2 regions of the Arthrobacter sp. AOP29-A2-19 genome follow, and region 2 is predicted to be linked to the other one. Evidence: predicted binding sites of a transcription regulator. Region 2 holds the regulator's gene; the other holds the start of a gene.
What was found. Region 2 encodes HspR, which represses chaperone genes until heat shock. Its sites were predicted from a motif close to AAGTTGAGTCNNNNNGACTCAACTT; they were not measured.
Positions count from the first base shown of each region.

Region 1: a site for HspR is predicted at 2,727-2,751, ahead of AC3ZJJ_RS17025 (Hsp20/alpha crystallin family protein). Genes of this name have one in related genera too.

Region 1 is NZ_CM176894.1:3,677,789-3,685,627, reverse strand. It holds gene AC3ZJJ_RS17040 (HtaA domain-containing protein) at 1-446, opposite strand, end outside; gene AC3ZJJ_RS17035 (ferredoxin) at 610-798, shown strand; gene AC3ZJJ_RS17030 (NAD(P)/FAD-dependent oxidoreductase) at 795-1,955, shown strand; gene AC3ZJJ_RS17025 (Hsp20/alpha crystallin family protein) at 2,190-2,651, opposite strand; gene AC3ZJJ_RS17020 (fumarylacetoacetate hydrolase family protein) at 2,878-3,744, shown strand; gene AC3ZJJ_RS17015 (hypothetical protein) at 3,748-4,668, shown strand; gene AC3ZJJ_RS17010 (DNA/RNA non-specific endonuclease) at 4,681-5,535, opposite strand; gene AC3ZJJ_RS17005 (hypothetical protein) at 5,803-7,104, shown strand; gene AC3ZJJ_RS17000 (metal ABC transporter ATP-binding protein) at 7,159-7,839, opposite strand, start outside.
Region 2 is NZ_CM176894.1:342,530-350,368, forward strand. It holds gene dnaK (molecular chaperone DnaK) at 1-1,340, shown strand, start outside; gene AC3ZJJ_RS01570 (nucleotide exchange factor GrpE) at 1,354-2,028, shown strand; gene AC3ZJJ_RS01575 (DnaJ C-terminal domain-containing protein) at 2,111-3,103, shown strand; gene AC3ZJJ_RS01580 (heat shock protein transcriptional repressor HspR) at 3,109-3,537, shown strand; gene AC3ZJJ_RS01585 (alpha/beta hydrolase) at 3,551-4,531, shown strand; gene AC3ZJJ_RS01590 (SRPBCC domain-containing protein) at 4,528-5,061, shown strand; gene trmB (tRNA (guanosine(46)-N7)-methyltransferase TrmB) at 5,075-5,929, opposite strand; gene AC3ZJJ_RS01600 (penicillin-binding transpeptidase domain-containing protein) at 5,940-7,839, opposite strand, start outside.

The DNA.
Region 1 (7,839 bases), 560 kb from region 2:
GCCGGGTACTGCCCACCCAGCAGGAAGCCACCCTGCCCGGTCAGGGCCGCGGCATACTCGAGGCACAGCAGACCGTCGTCCGCGGACACCGCGGCGAGAGTCAGGTCCGCGAACGGGAGGGCCGCCTCGGGGTCGCGGCCACCGCGCTCCCGGATCAGCAGGGTTGCCTTCGCGCCCCGCAGCTCGGCCCGCGGATCCCGGAGCTCGACGTCGAGCATGCCCCAGTGCCCCGTCAGCCGCACGGACCCCTGGAAGCGGAGGCCGCCGCCGAAGCCAGCCGCAACTCCTCCGGCTTCGTCCGCGACCCGCAACTCCGCCGCACCCGCGGTCACCAAGGGAAAGGCGAACCCGCCACCCTGCCGGACCGCCGGCGCGTCCGTCGCGACGGCCCCGTCGTCGAGCCCCTCGACATAGGCCAGCAGGCTGTCCTTCACGCCCCAAACCATTCCGTGCTCCATCGCATCCTCCGCTCGTCCGCGCCGCCCAGTGCGGCCAACTATTCACGCCATGCACGTTCGGGATGACAATAATTCATTTGTGGCGCGTGGCACACGCTGGAAGTCTCGAGTGGTACCGGGCGGGCACTGCCGCCCCCATGCGGAGGTAGAAATGAACATCATCCTTGATCGTCCCCGTTGCGAGGGCCACGGCCTGTGCGAGGAGGCCGCGCCGCGGCTGATGCACCTCGACGACGACGGCGAACTGGTGATCGACGTCGAGGCCGTCGAGGGCGACCAGCTCAAGGCCGCGCAGTCGGCCGTCCGCGTCTGCCCCGTCGCCGCGCTGAGGCTGGCGTGAGCGTGGGCCGCCTGGACCGCGTCGTCGTCGTCGGCAACGGGATCGCCGGACTCACGGCCGCGGACTCGCTCCGGAACGCCGGCTTCGACGGCGAGCTCACGATCGTGGGCGACGAGCGTCATGCGCCGTACAGCCGGCCCGCCCTCTCCAAGGCGGCCCTCGTCGACGACGGGGAGATGGCCTCCCACCTCCTGCCCGCCCCGGACCACGGCGCCGTCGAGATCCTCGGAGCCTCCGCGGCACGCCTCGACGCCGTCCGCAAGATCGTTCACCTCGCGGACGGCACGGGGCTCCCGTACGACGCCGTCTTCGTCGCCACGGGCTCGCGCGCCCGGCGACTGGGCGGCGGGTCCGGCGTCGAGGAACACACGCTCCGGACGCTCGACGACGCGCTCGCGCTGCGGCGCCGGCTCGCGGACCGGCCGTCCGTGGTGGTGCTCGGCGGCGGCGCCCTCGGCATGGAGATCGCGTCCGGCTGCCGCGCGCTCGGCTGCGAGACCACCATCGTCTCGAACGGCGCGCCGCTGGCCGCCCACTTGGGAGGCCACCTCTCCGGCGTCGTCCTCGAGTCCGCGCTGCGCGGCGGGCTGAGGGTCGTCGCGTCCCGCGCCGCGGAACTGCGCGACGCGGGCGGGCACGCCGGGGTGGTGCTGGCCGACGGTTCGACGATCGAGGCCGAGGTGGTGGTCAGCGCCGTGGGGGACCTGCCGAACCTTCAGTGGCTGGCGACCAGCGGCCTGCTGACGAACGGCGCGCTGGAGGCGGACCGGCGCGGGCGTGTGGGGCCCGGTGTGTTCGCGGCCGGCGACGTCGCGACGTTCCCGACCCGTCGCGGACCGACGCGCGTTCCCCTGTGGACCAGCGCGATCGAACAGAGCAGGGCCGCGGCGCTCGCGCTGGTCCGCGGCGAGGAGGCGCCGGAGCTCGACTTCCTGCCGTACTTCTGGACCGAGCAGTTCGGCCACACCCTAAAGGCCAGCGGGTTCCTGCCCCTGGCCGGCGAGCCCGAGGTTGTCGACGGCGACCCCGGCGGCGGCTCGTCCCTGCTGCGCTGGACCCACGACGACGGGACCGGCACCGCCGTCGCTCTGAACTACCGGATCGCCATCCCCAGGCTCCGCAAGATCGGTCAGGCCCTCCCGGCGGCGGCCCCCTAGCCGTTTCGACGAAGCCACCCGCTCCCCAACCCCGTTTCGACGAAGGCAGATGCGCGCTTTCGGGGGTTTCGGGACATCTATCCTCGGCGAAACGAGACGGGCGGGACATGTGGCCTCGTCGAGAGGTCGAACCGGAGGGCCGCGGGGCCGACGGCGCCGCGGGACGCGGGACACGGGGCGGCGCCCGGCCTCCGGATGGGCGCCGGGCGCCGCCCCGCTTAATGGGCGCCGGGACTACTTCTCCACAGACTCCTGGCCCGTGGCCGTGGTGGTCTCACCCTCGATCATGTGGCCGTTCTGCTTGCCGCCGACCTCCACGGAGATCTTGCGCGGCTTGGCGCTTTCGCGGACCGGGATGGTCAGCATCAGGACGCCGTTGTTGTAGTGGGCGGTGATCGACTCGATGTCGATGCCCTGGCCGAGGTTGAGCTGGCGCACGAAGCTGCCGCCGCGGCGCTCGCGGGTCAGCCACTTCACGCCCTCCTCCGCCCCCAGCGTCCGCTCCGCGCGGATCGTAAGCAGCTGGCCGTCGACGTCGATGTCCACGGAGCCCGGATCGATGCCCGGCAGGTCGGCGCTCAGGATGTAGTGGTCCCCCTGGCGGTAGAGGTCCATGGGCACGTCCCGGAGGCGGTTCTCAAACAGGGAGCCGGCCAGGCGGTCGAACTCACGGAACGGATCGAAATTGTTTGCCATGATGATCAACTCCTTCGTGCGGCACCGGCGGGTGCCGCTGCTTGCTTGTGTTTGCGGGGATGAGCCGGACGCCCAGACTTGAGTGTCCTACGCTCAACCCGGAATTAAGTTAGCACTCGGCAATGGACAGTGCCAGAGGTACGCGAGGTGATTTCTCCGTCGGCGAACGACGCATTTCGGTAGCCGGTTGGACGCACGAGCCGCCCCCTGTGGTGGGATGGGAACCATGAGACTCGCCACCCTCCGCCGCCCGGATTCCAGCGGAACGTTCGCCGCCGTCATCGACGGGGACTCCGCCGTCGAACTCACCGGATTCGCCGACGTCGGGACCTTCCTCGCGGCGCCGTCCGGCAGGCGGGACGCGGCGCTGGAGGCCGCGGCGTCCGGCGGCACACGTCAGGACGCCCGCGCGGCCGCCTTCGCGACGCTCGTCCCGAACCCCGCCAAGGTCTTTTGTGTGGGCCTGAACTACCGCAACCACATCGCCGAGACCGGCAACGAGGTCCCGAAATTCCCGACCGTCTTCACCAAGTTCGCGGAATCGCTCACGGGCCCGAACGACGAGATCGAAATCCCGGCCGAGGACCACCGGGTCGATTGGGAGGGCGAGCTCGCGATCGTCATCGGCGAGGCGGGGCGCCGCATCCCGGAGGCAGACGCCGAGCGGCACATCGCCGGCTACGCCGTGTCCAACGACGTCTCGATGCGCGGCTGGCAGGGACGCACGCCGGAGTGGACACAGGGCAAGTGCTGGGAGGCCGCCAGCCCGCTCGGCCCGTATCTGGTGACCCCGGACGAGTTCACCGCCGGCGCCCGCATCACCACACGGGTCAACGGCGAGGTGGTGCAGGAGGATTCGACGTCGGACCTGGTCTTCTCGCCGGCCGCCCTGGTGGCCTACCTCTCGACCATCGTGACGCTGCGCCCGGGCGACCTGATCCTGACCGGCACGCCCGCCGGCGTGGCCCTGGGGCGGCGCAACGCCGAGGGCCGCCATCCGTGGCTGAAGCCCGGCGACGTGCTGGAGACGGAAATCGAGGGACTCGGCGCACAGCGCAACGTCCTGGTGGCCGGCCCGGTCACTGGGCGGTAGGGCGTGGACCTCGCCGCCGTCGCCGCCGACCTCTACGGGTCGATGCCCGGCGACTTCGTGTCTCGGCGCACGGAGGCGGCGAAGGGGACCGGGGACAAGGAGGCCGCCAAGGCCATCCGGGCGCTGCCGAAGCCGTCGTCGGCCGCGTGGCTGGTGAACATGCTGGTGCGCCACCGGAGGGACCGGATCGACGCGGTGCTTGCGCTGGGCGAGGACATGCGGGCGGCCCAGGAGAACCTGGACGCGGAACGGCTGCGCGGGCTGTCCGCCGACCGCCGCGCGCTGCTGGCCGCGCTTGAGCGCGAGTCCGCGGACCTGGCCAAGGAACTGGGGCAGGCGGCCAGCGGCCCGACCGTGGCGGAGGTCAGGGAGCACCTGCAGGCCGCGATGGCCGATCCGGCGGCGGCGGAGGCCACGGCCAGCGGAGTGCTGGTGCGCACGATCTCGGCGGACGGATTGGATCCGGCGGACCTGGCCGGCGCGGTCGCAGTTCCTGACGCGCCGGGGTTGCCCATGTCCGGTGGCCGAACGCCGGGGAACGACGGCGGGGCGCGCCCGGCGTCCGGGAAGGGCGACGCGAACCTGATCGACGCGAAGAGGATCGAGGCCAAGCGGGCCGAGGCGCGGGAGAGGACATTGCGCGCGGCCCGGGAGGCGGCAGCCCGGACCCGGGAGCGGGCGGAGCAGGACTCCGGACGGCGGCGCGACGCCGAGGACGAGGTCGAGGCGCTCGACGAGCGCCGGGCGTTCCTGATCCGCGAGCTCGAGCGGGCCCGCCGGGACATCGCGGCCGTCGAGCGCGAACTGGAGAAGGCCCGGGCGAGGCTCGCCTCCGCCGACCGCAAGGCTGAAGCGAGCCGGAGGGACGCGGAACGTGCGCGGGATCGGCTCGAGGCAGCCGACCGGGACGCCGAGGACACCTAGTGCCACGCGGGCCTACCAGCGGATTTGCGCCACGCTCTCCAGCGGCCGCCGCTCCCCCGCCACCCTGACGATGGCGGCCGCCGGGAGGTCGGCCGCGTGCAGCACCTCGGCGAAGCCCAGGTCCGTGCGCTGCTCGAGCTCCCCCAGCGTGACCTGGTAGACGCGGAACTCGTCGAGGTCCGGCAGGGCCTGGATCTCCACAAGATCCTGGGTGAGCAGGAACGCCCTGGCCCTGAGCGCGCCCCCCTCCCGGTAGACCACGAGCTTCCAGTATTCGCGGGGCAGCGCCGTGCCGCGGTAGACGCGGTCGTCGGCGTGGAACACGGGCCCGCCCATGATGGTGGCGCGCAGGTCCTCGACGTCGATCCCCTCGAACAGGGCGTCCTCCAGCCGGCCCCAAATCCCGGCCTTGCCGCTCTGGTTGAAGTCGTCGATCTGCGGGGCGATGTTGGTGAAGAAGAAGGAGTCCCGGTTGGCCTGCCCGGCCTCCTGCAGGTCCCCCCACAGCAGGTCCGAGCGCCGCGCGAGGTGCCCGCGGTCCAGCCTGTTGCCCGAATACAACTCGTTGCCCGTCTGGACGTCGTCGGGAAGGCGGGGATCCCGGGCGAAATTGATGTTGGCGCGGCTGAGCTTCTTCAGGCTGGCCCCGTCGACGTTCCAGGCGACCCAGCGCGCGAGGCGCCGCGAGCGGCTGACACTGAGGGAGAAGTGGGTGTAGGGGACAACGGGGGATCCTTCCATGGGAACCGCGTCGTCCCGGATGCCCTCCCCCAGCGTCGGCGGGTCGATCCGGTCTCCCAGGAAGTCGATGGCGTATCCGGCGCGCGCCGTCGGTATCTCGGCGTTGGTCTCGTTGGTCGTGGCCACGGAATCCTGCCCCTCCCTGATGCTGTCCGTCCGACGGGAGCGCTGGCGGGACCGCTCGGCCCCGCGGCCCCTCCTTCGCTGGGCGCCAGCCTACCGCCGCCGTCCGACAAGAGCGCAGCGCGCGATTATTGCGAATGACTATCATTATTAACTAGAATCAATCGCATGAACACACTCCCACCTTTACCCCAGCCCCAGCTCGGCTCCACAGCGAGCTCCCCGTCCGCGGGCCGTCGACGGAGCCGGTACCTCTGGTCGGCCGCCTCCTTGGCGGCCCTCGCCCTCGCCGTTTCGGCTTGTGGGCAGGACCCGGGACCCGGCGCACAGCCTCCCTCCTCCGATCCCACCGCCGCCGAAAACCCGGCGAGCGCGGAACAGCGCGCCTCGCGGACCGAGGTCGCCTCCATTTCCCCGCGCGTCGTCCTCAGCCACGACGGCGGCCTGCTCACCCTCGACGCCGAGACCGGCGCAACGGTCCACGAGGAGGATCTTCGCGGATTCCTGCGGCTGAACAACGCCGGAGACGGCCAGCACGTGGTGGTCACCCACGGCAACCGCTTCGAGGTCTACAACAGCGGAATCGACGCGCAAGGCCATGGGGACCACTTCCACTACTACGAATCGGACCCGGGACTGAGCGGGATCGGCTTCGCCGCACCCCACGCCGGCCACGTTGTGGTCCACAACGGCCTGACCACGCTGTTCGGAGACGGCGACGGCTCGATCCAGACGTTCACCTCCGAACACCTCAAGGACGGCCAACCCCGGATTGAGCGGCATGCCTCCGACTCGCCGCACCACGGGGTCGCATTGCGGCTGGCCGACGGCACCCTGCTGACCACGCAGGGCACCGAGGAGGCCCGCGACACCGTACAGGTCAAGGACGGTGGCGACACCGCGGCGGAGACGTCCGATTGCCCCGGCGTGCACGGCGAGACCGCCGCGGCCCCGAACAAGAACGGCGATGTGGTGGTGCTCGGATGCGAGAACGGACCGGTCGTCTACCGTGACGGGGCGTTCCACAAGGTGCGGACGGAGCGGGACTACCAGCGCAACGGCAACCTCGCGGGCTCCGAGGAGTCGCACATCGTGCTCGCCGACATGAAGGTCGACGCCGACGCCGAGCAGGAGCGCCCCACCCAGGTCGTCCTCATCGATTCCCTCTCCGACTCGCAAAAAACAGTCGAACTGGGCTCCTCCTACTGGTTCCGCTCGCTGGCCCGCGGCCCCGAAGGCGAGGCCTTGGTGCTCACCTACGACGGGAAGCTCAACGTCATCGACGAGGAGACCGGGAAGGTCACGGCCGCGATCCCGGCCATCGGCGCCTGGGAGGAGAAGTCCGAGTGGCAGCAGCCCGGACCGATCCTCAAGACGGCCGACGGGATGGCCTACATTACCGATGCGGAGAACAAGAAACTCGTTGTTGTGGACCTGGCGGCGGGCGAGGTCGTCAACGAGATGGACCTGGGCGTCGTTCCGGTGGAGATGGCGGTTGTGACCGGCCATCCCGAGGCGCCGGAGGGCGCCGACGAGAGTCACGGGGCACACGGCCACGACGACGAGTCGTAGGCGCCGCCGCCGGGGCGACTCGAGCGTGACGCGGCGCTTCGCCACGGTGGAGAGCTACGGCGTGTGCCCGGAGTGTTCGTCCGGCCGCTGGCCGCGGACGCCGAGCGCCCCGGCGACCGGCCGGCACACGGGATCATCGATGATCGGACCGCCGCGGCGGTGCAACACGCCCTTGCCGTAGACGGCCTCGAGATTGGCACGGGTGAGCACCTGGTCCGGCGGACCGGAGGCCACCACCCGTCCGTCCATCAGCACAACGTGGTCCGCCGCCCGCGCTTCGTCCAGGTCGTGGGTCGTCAACACCACGGGCCGGCCCCCGCGGGTCTCGGCATTGATGATCCGGTCGATGGTCCGCGCGGACACCAGGTCCAGGCCGGTCAGCGGCTCGTCCAGGATGAGTGCCTCATGCTCCTGCGCAAGCCCCTGCGCCACGTACACGCGCTGGCGCTGTCCCCCGGACAGCTCGTCCAGGTGCCGCCCCGCAAGATCAAGCAGCTGCATTTGCCCCAGTGCGACCGCGACCGCCTCGCGGTCCGCCCGCCGGAACGGGCGGAACCACCCAACGGATGGATAGCGGCCCATCGCGACGACGTCGCGCACCGTCATCGGCGTTCCGGCGGGGTAGACGACGGACTGCATCACGAAGGACAACCTCCCGCGTGCCTCGCGAACCGGCCCGCCGAGCACCTCCAGCCGCCCGGCCCGGGGCTCGAGCACGCCGGCGATGGCCTTGAG
Region 2 (7,839 bases):
CGTTCGACGTCTCCCTGCTCGAGGTGGGCAAGGACGAGGACGACTTCTCCACCATCCAGGTCCGCTCCACCGCCGGCGACAACCGCCTCGGCGGAGACGACTGGGACCAGCGCGTCGTCGACTGGCTGCTGGCACAGGCCAAGTCCAAGGGCGCAGACCTCTCCAAGGACAAGATCGCCCTCCAGCGCCTCAAGGAGGCCGCGGAACAGGCGAAGAAGGAACTGTCCTCGGCGACCAGCACCAACATCTCGCTGCAGTACCTCTCCGTGACTCCCGAGGGCCCGGTCCACCTGGACGAGCACCTGTCCCGCGCCAAGTTCCAGGACCTCACCAAGGACCTGCTCGAGCGCACCCGCAAGCCGTTCAAGGACGTCATCGCGGAGGCCGGCGTCAACGTCGCGGACATCGCTCACGTCATCCTCGTCGGCGGCTCCACCCGCATGCCGGCCGTCGTCGACCTGGTCAAGGAGCTCGCCGGCAAGGAGCCCAACAAGGGCGTCAACCCGGACGAGGTCGTCGCCGTCGGCGCCGCGCTCCAGGCCGGCGTCCTCAAGGGCGAGCGCAAGGACGTCCTCCTGATCGACGTCACTCCGCTGTCCCTGGGCATCGAGACCAAGGGCGGGGTCATGACCAAGCTCATCGAGCGCAACACGGCCATCCCGACCAAGCGCAGCGAGACCTTCACCACCGCGGACGACAACCAGCCGTCCGTCTCCATCCAGGTGTTCCAGGGCGAGCGCGAGTTCACCCGCGACAACAAGCCGCTGGGCACGTTCGAGCTGACCGGCATCGCGCCGGCACCGCGCGGCATTCCCCAGGTCGAGGTCACCTTCGACATCGACGCCAACGGCATCGTCCACGTGTCCGCCAAGGACAAGGGCACCGGGACCGAGCAGTCGATGACGATCACCGGCGGCTCGAGCCTGTCCAAGGACGACATCGACCGCATGGTGCGCGAGGCCGAGGAGCACGCCGCGGAGGACAAGAAGCGCCGCGAGGCCGCGGAGACCCGCAACCACGCCGAGCAGACCGCGTACTCCGTGGACAAGCTCATCAAGGACAACGAGGACAAGTTGCCCGAGGACGTCAAGACCGAGGTCCAGGCCGACGTCGACGCCCTCAAGAAGGCGCTGGAAAGCCAGGACAACGACGACGAGGTCAAGGCCGCGTACGAGAAGCTGCAGGCTTCCCAGACCAAGCTGGGCGAGGCCATCTACGCCCAGGCCCAGTCCGAGGCGCCCGCCGGGAACCCCGGAACCGAGTCCGCGGGCGGGGCGTCCGACGCTCCCGAAGAGGACATTGTCGACGCCGAGGTTGTCGACGAAGACGAGAAGAAGTAAGGCGGGAGTGCCCATGCCGCACCACGGCAACGAGGAAGAGCACGGCGCCGAAGAGCCCGTCCGCTTCACCGACAAGCGAAAGATCGACCCGGAGACCGGCAAGGTCCGCGGCCAGGACGGCGCGGCGGAGGACTTAGCGGCGCCGGAGGGCGAGCACCACGAGGACCTCACGCCGACCGACGAGGCCCACGATTCGGGAGACGCCCTGGCCCAGGCGGAGAAGATCCTGAACGAGGTGTCGTCCGAGGACGTCCAGGCGCAGGGCGAGGCCGTCAGCGTGGTGGCCGAGTTGCGCAACGACCTGCTGCGCCTCCAGGCCGAGTACGTGAACTACCGCAAGCGCGTGGAGCGCGACAGGGAAGCGGTTCGCGAACTCGCGGTCCAGTCCGTGCTGGCCGGGCTCCTGCCCGTGCTGGACGACTTGGACGCGGCACGCCAGCACGGCGACCTCACGGACGGGCCGTTCGCGGCCATCGCCAACAAGTTCGACGGGATTCTGGCCGGCCACGGCTTGGAGCGCATCGCCGAGCCGGGCGTGGCCTTCGACCCGCAGATCCACGAGGCGCTGATGCAGCAGCCGAACGCGGAGGTGCCCGCCGACCACGTCGGCGCGGTCCTGCGCCCCGGCTACCGCAAGGGCGACCGCGTGATCCGGGCCGCCCAGGTCATCGTTTCCACCGGAGAATAGATCAAGTGCGGCGGGTCGGGGCGCGAGCCCCGGCCCGCCCGTCCCGGCGGAAACGCCCCACAACGTTGAAAGGAGGCGCCCGATGGCAAGCCAGGATTGGGCCGAAAAGGACTTCTACGCCATTCTCGGCGTCTCCAAGGACGCGAGCGACGCCGACATCAAAAAGGCGTACCGGAAGCTCGCGCGCCAGCACCACCCGGACACCAACGCCGGGGACGCCGCGTCCGAGCTTAAGTTCAAGGACATCACCGAGGCGCACTCGGTGCTGTCCGACCCCGAAGAGCGCCAGCAGTACGACGCCATCCGCGCCATGGGCTCCGGCGCCCGCTTCACCGCGGGCGGTCCCGGCGGCGCGGGACAGGGCGCGGGATTCGACGACATCTTCGGCAACCTTTTTGGCGGGCCGGGACCGTCGCGGGGACGCGGAGGCTTCCCCGGCGGGGGAGGGTTCCAGGGTGGATCGGTGCCGCCCGAATTCGCCGACCTCTTCGGCGGCGGCGGATTCGGCGGGGGCCACCAGCAGGCCGCCCAGAAGGGGGCCGACCGCACGGCCAACACCACCATTTCGTTCGCGGGCTCCATCAACGGCACCACCATCGGTCTGCGGGAGGCCAGCGGCGAGGTCCTGGACGTCCGCATCCCGCCGGGCATCAAGGACGGACAGACCGTGCGGGTGCGCGGCAAGGGCCAGAGGGGGCCGGCTGGCAACGGCGACCTTCTGGTGAAGGTGGCCGTCAGGCCGCACCCGTTCTTCGTGCGCGAGGACAACAACATCCGCATCCACGTGCCCGTGAGCTTCCCCGAGGCCGCCCTGGGCGGCCAGGTGGAGGTGCCCACCCTGACCGGCGAGACCGTCAAGGTCAAGGTGCCCGCCGGATCGTCCTCCGGCCGCACCCTGCGCCTGAAGGGCCGTGGCGTCAAGACGTCCAAGGCCACCGGGGACCTGCTGGTGACCATCGACGTCGTGGTTCCGCAGAACCTCGGCGCCGACGCCGAGGCGGCGGTCAAGGCGTTCGCCGAGGCCACCGCGGGTGCCAACCCGCGGGCGGGGCTGGCCGCCAAGGCGGTGCTGTAGCGGTCATGGTTCCAGACAGGTTTGCGCCGATCTTCGTGATCTCCGTCGCGGCGGACCTCGCCGAGATGCACCCGCAGACCCTGCGCCAGTACGACCGGATGGGGCTTGTGTCCCCGTCGCGGCAACGCGGAAAACAGCGGCGCTACAGCCAACACGACGTCGAACTGCTCCGAGAGGTCCAGCGTCTCTCAAAGGACGGCGTGTCCTTGGAGGGCATCCGGCGCATCCTGGAGCTGGAGAACCAGGTGGCCGCCCTGCGTTCCCGCGTGACCGAACTTTCCCAAGAGCTCGAGGCCACCCGCTCCGGACGCCGCAACGCCGAGCTGTACCGCGTGTTCGCGGCCGGCGCGGGAGGGGACGTTGTCCCGCTCGCGCGGGGGAAGCGTCCCCGCGGCAGCGGCCAGGCCGTTGTCCTCTGGCGACCGCAGCGCTAGGAGCCCGTCCAACATGGTCCTCCCAGCGAGCTATGCGGAGGTGAGCGACGCCGCGGAGGCACGGCTGGAAATCCTCAAGTCGAGGCGGGACGGGCTGCCCCAGCGCAAGAAGGCGGCCATCGACGGCGTTGTGCACGCGCTGAATCCCGCCGCGATGGATCCGGCCATCCCACGCCGCCGCCTGCTCTACCTGGACCTGCAGGGGCCCGAGCCGCTCGCGGCCATCGTCGTCGGCGACCTGGACACCGCGACCCATGTGACCTGGCAACTTTCCGGCGCGGGGATCCGCGCCACCACCGCCATGTGGGGAACCGTCCGGGAAGCCGGCCAGCTCCTCCTGGAACAGCGTCTGGTGGGGGAGCGGAATCCGGCCGTCGTCGCTTGGCTCGGGTATCCCGCGCCGGGACTGCTGCGGGCCGTGTTCAACCGGACGGCGCGCACGGCCGTGGAACGCCTGGCACACGACCTACGGCGTTTTGCCCGCCTGCGGCCGGACTCTCCCCGCACCGTGATCGAGGCCCACTCCTACGGCGCCACCCTCGCCGCCCACGCGCTCGAGCGACTGGCGGCCGGGGCGGGCGGCGCCGGCGGGCTCCGGGTCCACGCGCTCGCGACCACGGGATCGGCGGGCATGCCGCGCCGCCTGGCGAGGGACCCCGCCCTGATGGGGCTCGCCGGCGACGCCGTGTTCGAGGGCGTCGCAACCAGCGACTCCCTGGCGCGGGCCGGGCGGCTGCTGAGCGGGCGGTCCCTGGTGCCCGGCCGCGGATTCGGTGTGGACGGCGCGCCCGTCCTGGGCCTGCTTCCCGTCACGGGGCACAACACCTCCCGCTTTGTGCCCGGCGCGCACCGGTCAAGCTACGGCTACCGCGACCCCGGCACCCAATCGCTGCGCAACCTGGCCCTGGTCACAACGGGCCGCGGACCGGTGGGTCCGCAGCCGGCGGGCCGGGGCGGCGCTCCCCGGTTTGCCGGTCGTAGACTGTGGCCATGACGGGCTACTCCATGGATCTGGCGACCTTCGCGCCCGCGGGCAAACGCTGGGTGCTGACATATGGCATAGACCTGCCGGTCAACCGCTGGGACGCCTGGATCGCCGTCACCTCCAGGGACGGGCTTCGCGAGTGGTTCCCCGCCACCATCGTCGGCGAGTGGACGCCCGGACGGGAGTTGGTCTTCACCTTCCCGGAGGACCCGGACGCGGACCCGATGCGTGGGGAAGTGGTGGACGTGGACTCGGGCAGCAGCCTGGTCTTCAGGTGGGAGTCGGACTCCCTGCGCATCGCCCTCCAGGAGCACGACGCCGGCACCCGCCTGGTGTTCGCGGCCTCGCTCGACGAGCAGGGCCGAGGAGCGCGCGAAGGCGCGGGCTGGCATGTCTGCCTGGCCAACCTGCGCGAATCCGTGGGCGGCTACGTCGAGGACAGCGACAAGGACTGGCCGTCGCTCTTCGGCGCGTACGCGCGGAAGTTCGGCCCCGAGGCGTCGACGGCCCTTCCGCCGGACACCGGGGACCGCCCGTAGGGGCGGGGTGCGGCTACGCCCTGCGCCGGTAGGCCAGGTCGAACACCAGCCGCCCGGCCTTGAGCGCCTTGCCCTCGAAACTGGTGAGGACGCGCTCGTCGAAGCGGGGGGCCCAGCCGCCCGTCTCGTCGGTGAAGTCCGGCTCCGCCTCGTGGCCCTCGAGTCCGCCGCGGCGCACTCGTGTCAGGGGCCCGCCAGGCCCGCCGCCGAGCCCGGTATGCAGGTTCTCGAAGTCCGCGGACGCGTCCAGGGTGGCCCGCATCTGCTCCGCGTAGTTGGACCAGTCCGTGGCCAGCCGCCACGTCCCCTCGGGCGCCAGCACCCGGGCTGCCTTGTCCGCGAAGGCACCCTTGACCAGGCGGCGCTTGTGGTGCCGGACCTTGTGCCAAGGGTCCGGAAAAAACACCCACAGCTCGTCCACCGACCCCGGGCGGAGCATCACGTCGAGCACCTCGGGGGCGTTGGCCTGGACGGCCCGCACGTTGGTCAGGCCCTTCTGCTCGATCCGCACCATCAGCTGGGCCAGTCCGGGACGGTAGACCTCCACGGCCAGGAAATCGCGCTCGGGGTGACGCTCGGCGGCGTCGGCGACGGCCTCGCCCAGACCCGAGCCGATTTCAACCGTCAGCGGCGCGATGCGGCCGAACGACTCGGCGGCATCGAAGCCGAAGTCCTCGCGCACGGACGTGTCCGCGTGGTGGCGCGGGACCTCCAGCAGGAACTTGCCCGATTGCCGTTCCCACGCCTCCTGGCGCTTGCCGTGCAGCCGCGTTCCGCGCCGAACGAACGACACCGGCTCCGTGCGGTAATAGCTCAGGTCGTCGACGGCGCGGCCGCTTTGGGGTGGTTTGTGGTCGTGGATATCCATTGCATCAAGATTAGTCGCCCGCGGCGGTGAGGGCGTTCGCCCGGGTCAGGAACTCCTTGATGAGGGGGCCGCCCGTTTCCGCACCGGAGAAGCCGGTTTCCACGAACGCGGCGACAGCGAGATCGCCCTGAATGGCGATGACCCACGTGTGCCGAAGGTCCTCCTTGCCGTCCCCGTACTCGGCGGTGCCGGTCTTCGCGGCGACGGCCGGTCCCGGGACGTCCTGGAGCTCGGTGACGGTGCCGTGGTCCACGGTTCCGCCCATCATCGCCAGCAGCTGCTTCGCCTCGGCCTCGGTCAGCGGGGTGGAGGGCTTGGCCCCCGCCCCGGGCTCCGGGTCCGCCACGATGTGTGGGGACACCGTGGACCCCTTGGCCACCGACGCGGCGACCGTGGCCATGCCGAGGACCGAGGACTCGACCACCCCTTGGCCGATCATGTTCGCCGCATGTTCGGTTCCGGTGGAGTCCGACGGCACGGAACCGAGGAAGGCGGGGGCCCCGGCGGCGGGTTCCGGCGCCAGGCCCAGCGACCCGGCGGCTTCGGAAACGGTCGACATGTCCACCTTCTCGCTGGCGCGGATGAAGACGGTGTTGCACGACTGCGCGATGGCCTCGGACAGGGTGATGGTGCCCAACCCGGCGGCCGGGTAGCCCGTGTAGTTCTTGAACGTGCGCCCGTCGAGCACGGTGGTCTGCGGGCACTGCACCTTGCTCTGGGGCGTGTACCCCGAGCGCAGCATGGCGAGCGCGGAGACCACCTTGAACGTCGATCCCGGGGCGTAGCGCCCGATCATCGCCGTGTTGTAGGAGTTGCTGTCCGGTCCGCTGGCGGCCGCGAGCACCGAACCGTCCGAGGGCCTCAGCGCCACGATCCCGCTGGGTGAATCGGTCTCCGAGACGATCCCCTCGGCCACGCGCTGAAGCGGCGCGTCGAGCGTTGTGTGGATGGCGTCGCCGTCCACGGGCGCGAGGCTGAAGAGTTCGCGCGGCTCCTCGGCCTGGCCCTCGCCGGCTCCGTCGGAGGCCGCGCCGGACGCCGAGCCTTCGGCGCCCTCCCCGGCGTCGGCCGGAACGGTCCAGACCGAAAGCCCCTTGCGCCCGGCGAGGCGCTCGTCGTAGGTGGCCTGGAGGCCGGAGAGCCCCGTCGCGTCGCCCGCCGACAGCCGGCCGTCCGACTTCTCGACGAGTTCTGCGGTGGCTTCGCCGACGGTTCCCAGCACGGCCCGGGCAAAGGTCCTCGTCGGGGCGAGCGGCAACTCGTCGGGAATGGCGCGCGCGCCGGGGATAACCGCGAGATCCGCGTCGGAGATCTCGAGCGATTCGTCGTCGCGCAGGACGATCGCCTCCACAAACGCCTTGTCGCCCGCCGCGTCGACCCGCGCGGCGAAGTCCGCCTCGTCGATGTCCACCAGGCGGGCCAGCGCCGAGGCGCTGGCGGCCGCGGGCTCGCCGTCGAGCAGGGTCTTGTCCAGGCCCATGCGGAGGACCTCGCGGTTGGTGACCAGGACGTAGTCGCCCGAACCGAGGATGTCGCCGCGCTGGGCGGCCGTGGTGCGCAGCCGCAGCGACTCGCCGTCGAGGAGTCCCTCGACGGCGACCCCCGGCGTGAAGCGGGTCTGCCAAGACTCCGCCTCGGCGTTGTACTCGAGGGTGGCGGAGGTGGTGTAGGACCAGTCGTTGTCGGATTCGTCCAGGTCCCAGGCCGTCCTCAGCGTGGCCGTCGCGGTGGCCGGGCCGTCGTCCGCCGTCTCGTCCAGGGCGACCGCTTGGACCTCCACGGTCCGCTGCATGTCCGCAAGGGAACCGTAGGCGGCGAGCAGCGCCTCGGTCGCCTCCGTGCCGGAGCCATCCGTCAGCGGGACCGCGTCGAGGTTGGCCGCCTGGAGGCCCTGGGCCAACGCCTGCGCG